One region of the Neobacillus sp. GCM10023253 genome, then DNA from elsewhere that is predicted to be linked to it. Evidence: riboswitches for the same ligand, from Rfam matches in the RefSeq annotation. Region 1 holds a riboswitch; the other holds the start of a gene.
The links. Region 1 has a riboswitch for cyclic di-GMP ahead of ACFPA1_RS25595 (anti-repressor SinI family protein). Riboswitches for the same ligand answer to the same signal wherever they lie in the genome.
Positions count from the first base shown of each region.

Region 2: it holds a riboswitch for cyclic di-GMP, as region 1 does, so the genes downstream of both, ACFPA1_RS22880 (OmpL47-type beta-barrel domain-containing protein) here and ACFPA1_RS25595 (anti-repressor SinI family protein) in region 1, are expected to answer to the same signal.

Region 1 covers NZ_JBHSHV010000028.1:77,072-79,275, forward strand. Annotated here, with positions in the region: gene map (type I methionyl aminopeptidase) at 1-364, opposite strand, end outside; gene ACFPA1_RS25590 (helix-turn-helix domain-containing protein) at 635-961, shown strand; gene ACFPA1_RS25595 (anti-repressor SinI family protein) at 993-1,166, opposite strand; cyclic di-GMP riboswitch class I at 1,199-1,291, opposite strand; gene ACFPA1_RS25600 (hypothetical protein) at 1,690-1,815, shown strand; gene ACFPA1_RS25605 (DUF1992 domain-containing protein) at 1,855-2,204, opposite strand, start outside.
Region 2 covers NZ_JBHSHV010000026.1:40,520-42,723, forward strand. Annotated here, with positions in the region: gene ACFPA1_RS22880 (OmpL47-type beta-barrel domain-containing protein) at 1-1,293, opposite strand, end outside; cyclic di-GMP riboswitch class I at 1,346-1,433, opposite strand; gene ACFPA1_RS22885 (flagellin) at 1,513-2,204, opposite strand, start outside.

The sequences.
Region 1 (2,204 bases):
AATGCTCAGTCTCTTCGGAAACCTCGCCAACTGCGTAAGACCATGCTGAATCAGCCAAGGCCCCGTTGTAATTAACAACCATATCAATCGTGACGATGTCCCCTTCCTGCAATGGTTCTTTGCGCGGGAAGCCATGGCAGATTTCATCGTTAATACTTGCGCATGTTGCGTATTCGTAGCCCTTATAACCTTTTTGTTCCGGAGTGGCATTATGCTTTTTTAAAAATCCCTCTACAAACTGATCAATTTCCCAAGTGGTAATCCCTGGCTTAATCATTTTGGCAATTTCTTTGTGACAGGCAGCGAGGATTTCTCCTGCCTTTTTCATTGCTTCGATTTCTCGTTGTGACTTTAAGACAATCATGTAATGTTCCCCTGCCTTTTTGAATAAATTCTTTTGTCTGGAGACCTATTTGTGCGAATGCTGGTATATAAAAACGATTACTATATGACATTTTTGGCAACACTTTAATATTAACGCTAACGGACTTATTTTTCAAAACTACTTTCTCAATGTAAAAACTAATTATGCAAATTTCGATAATTTGCCATATTCCTTTGTTCTTAATATGGTACTCTCAAATTCTTTTTGATAGAATGATGTTATAAATTATTTTTAGGTGTGTGAGAATCCATGATAGGTGACCGCGTAAAGAAATTCCGCCAAGAGAAGAAGATGTCACTTTCTGAACTAGCAGAGCAGGCAGGAGTTGCAAAATCCTATTTAAGCTCGCTTGAGAGAAACCTTCAAAAAAATCCGTCCATACAGTTTCTTGAAAAGATTGCCGGTGTATTAAACATTCCGGTTGAGCATTTAATACATGAGCAGATTGACAAGACGGCATTGGACAATGATTGGATGAATTTAGTAAAGGAAGCCATGACCTCCGGTGTTTCAAAAGATCAATTCCGCGAGTTCTTGGAATTTAATAAATGGCGGAACAATCAAAACAATAGTTAAAATGTACAAAAAAAACATCCTACAAAAATTCTTAATTTTTGTAGGATGTTTTTTCATTTTGGTATGTAACAAATTGTTCTGATTGGTGATTACCGCTTAGGAAATTTCGAATATCTTCTACCGATAATCCAATCCTCTTAGCTTCCATAATTAGTACTAGCCAATCCTTGTCAAGCTTCTCCATCTGCTCAATCTCCAAATTCATACTAACAACCCCCTAAAATACTTACCCGTATTTCAGGCAGCCCGGCCATCATAGCTTCTCTCTATTTCCACCTTAGACCCTCGGCTTTGCGTCCTTGATTTTCACCAAGTTTGCCTTTTTCTGAAAAATAACTGTCTATTTATTATTTCATCAGTTCATCTTTTCTAGGACTAAATTCACACTAACTATTTAGTAAGTTCATTATAACTAGTCCTTTTATAACAAAGTGTTAGTTTTTGTCAGCATTTTTAATATTCTAAACCCCTTTTTTAGACATTTTTTGACAAACTCCCGCATTTTTTCCTCTAATTCCCATTGCCTGAAAATGGAATATATAAATAATAGAGCATTTGAAGTCGAATATCCTCCTAATTTATGGGAAGAAAATTTTCCTTCTTTATTTTTGGCTCTGATTTTATGACGAAAACATTTGTCTAATTTGTGACGATTAGCATATAATATTAACAACATGATAATATACGGAATATTGTCAATATTCAAAATAAAATAGAGGTGATAGGCATTGACCATTGTTCATGTGTTAAACTTTTCAATCCCCATTGCTTTTATGGTATTTGCAGGTTATTTCTTAGACCGCATGTGCAAGCCTGCCAAATTTGAAGAAAAAGCTGGTGAAGAGGAATTGTAAAAATTCTCTCCTCGCCAGCTTTTTTTTACTAATCAGAATTTATTTAAACCGTTTTTCTACCTTTTGTTCGTAATTTTTGAAAATGGACGAATTTGTTTTCGCCCCTCGTTTTGACATCAATTGATTAAAGCGAAGGAGCTTTTCATTTAACTTTTTTTGCAAATCTTCCTTCTTACCGCTGTCGTCACATTTTTTGATGAGATCCTCGATGGTCATCATCTCTTTGCGTAAATGGTTTTCCTCTTCTGAAAAGCCTGCATTTTTCATGATTTTGTAAGCCATGCGCAGTTCTTCTGGAATACCTGATAAATCTTCAAGCTTCAGCAGTTTTCCATATCCAGGAAGATTATCAAATTCTCCATCTTTGTATGCTTTTTTAATCCGATCTT
Region 2 (2,204 bases), on a different contig from region 1:
TGTTGTTTGGATTAATACAGGTTCACCATCTACTAATTTATAAACTTCGTATTCAGTTACATAAGGAGCAGTAGACCAGCTAATAAATGCGCTGTTTGGAGTATCCTTCTCAATGGAGGCTTTTGGTGCCTGCATTTCCGGGAATACAACTGATACATTGTAAATTTTCGGGACAGATTCGCCAAAACGATCGCTCACTGATACGATCTCAAATGTATAGTCACCTTCCGGCAGATTACTAAAGTAATACGAACGATTAGAGGTGGTTGTTATCAATTGTTTTTGGCCATTGATTACTTGATAAAGTTTATATGTGTCGGCATATGCCGCAGAAGACCACATAAGCAAAAGATCGTTCCCATTATAGAAATATGGGTAAACTTGATTAGGCGGAAGCATTTCCGGGTAGGCAATAGTAACCGTAATTGTGCTTACAACGGTTGATTCACCATATTTGGAACTATAAGAGGTGACTTCATAAACATTTACACCTTCTGGAACGTTAGTTACATATTGTTTTGTATCAGTTGTAGTGGTTATTAACTTTCTTTCACCATCGACAATTTGATATATACGATAGGAATCAGCATATGTTACATCATTCCATCTTAAAATAACATTACTAAAATCATTGATATAAGAAGTTAAACCGCTCGGTGCGGCCATATCTGGAAAAACAACATTAACAACTAAGGAAGTTGGGGCTGATTCTCCATACTGTGTATTAAAAGACGTGATCTCATAAACGTGTTCACCTTCAGAAACATTAGTAAAATATTGATACCCTTTTGATGGTGAAGCCAGTAATTCCCTTTGGCCATTTTTAACTTCATAGACTTTGTAGTTTGTAGCAAACTCAACTAGGTTCCACTTTAATGAAACATCATTGCCGTTCATAATATTTGAAGTTACGCCGCTAGGTGCTTGCATATCAGGATAGTTAATTTCAACATTTAATAATGTTGAATACGGAGACTCTCCTGTGCTATTATAAGCCGTTACCGTATACGAGTGAGTTCCTTCTGATACACTTGCCACGTACAAATAAAGGTTTGTTGTTTGTTTCTTTAAGACATATTCTTCCCCTACTTTTTCATATACGCGGTATCCACTTGCGCCGGTTATCCCGTCCCATCTTAAAATGATATTATCTATACCATCGAGAGAGTAGCGCAAATTTGCTGGAGCCGTAGTTAGATTACTCGCTGCAAATGCCGATGTAATCGGTGAAAATAATTGCAAAAACAATGCAAATAATACAAGGAAAGATAATTTCCTTCTTACTTTTCCCATACCTTTTCCTCCCAAAAAAAATGTGAAAACATATGCGAAAAAGGCACTATAATGCGGCAACCCGGCTGACATACTTTTGGCAAAAGGTTAGTCCCGCAGCTTTGCGTCCTACAGTTTCCTGTAATTTGCCCTTTTTCACGAAAGAAAATATATATACCCGTAGCTTAAAAAGAAGTCCCTTCAAACAAGAGACTTCTTTTTAATTGGAATAATCAGCTATTAACCACGAAGAAGCTGTAAAACGCCTTGAGGCTGTTGGTTAGCCTGTGCAAGCATAGATTGAGCTGCTTGAGAAAGGATATTATTTTTCGTAAATTGCATCATTTCATTCGCCATATCAACATCACGTAAACGCGACTCAGCCGCTGTTAAGTTTTCGGAAGAGGTTCCAAGACTGTTGATTGTGTGTTCTAATCGGTTCTGAATTGCCCCAAGTTTAGAACGTTCAGAAGAAACTTTGCTGATTGCACCATCTAAAACTTTTAATGCATCCTCAGCACTTACTTCACTCATTAGTGAGATATTTACACCATCTTTCTTAAGACCTAATGCGACTGAGTCCATTGCATTTATACCAATTTCCAAAGTTTGACCAGAATTTGCTCCTACATGAATTGAAACTGTGTTGTTAGCTGACCCCACTGTAATGGTAGATTGATCAGCAGCATTAATAGTATCCTTAAATGATAATTGCAGATTGGAAACTTGAACAACAGAGTTGGAACGAACCGCAATTCTTCCATCTCCAGTACCCGCAGCGTTATCTCCATTAATATCTACCTGAGCGATGAAGTCATCTTTATTCCCCGCAACTTGAAGCTGTTGTAGTCCACCATTTAGGCCGCCATTCATTTCATCATTGAAAGATGAGCGTGAGATTCCTTCTGAAGAAGTCGCAGTTATTTTTAAGG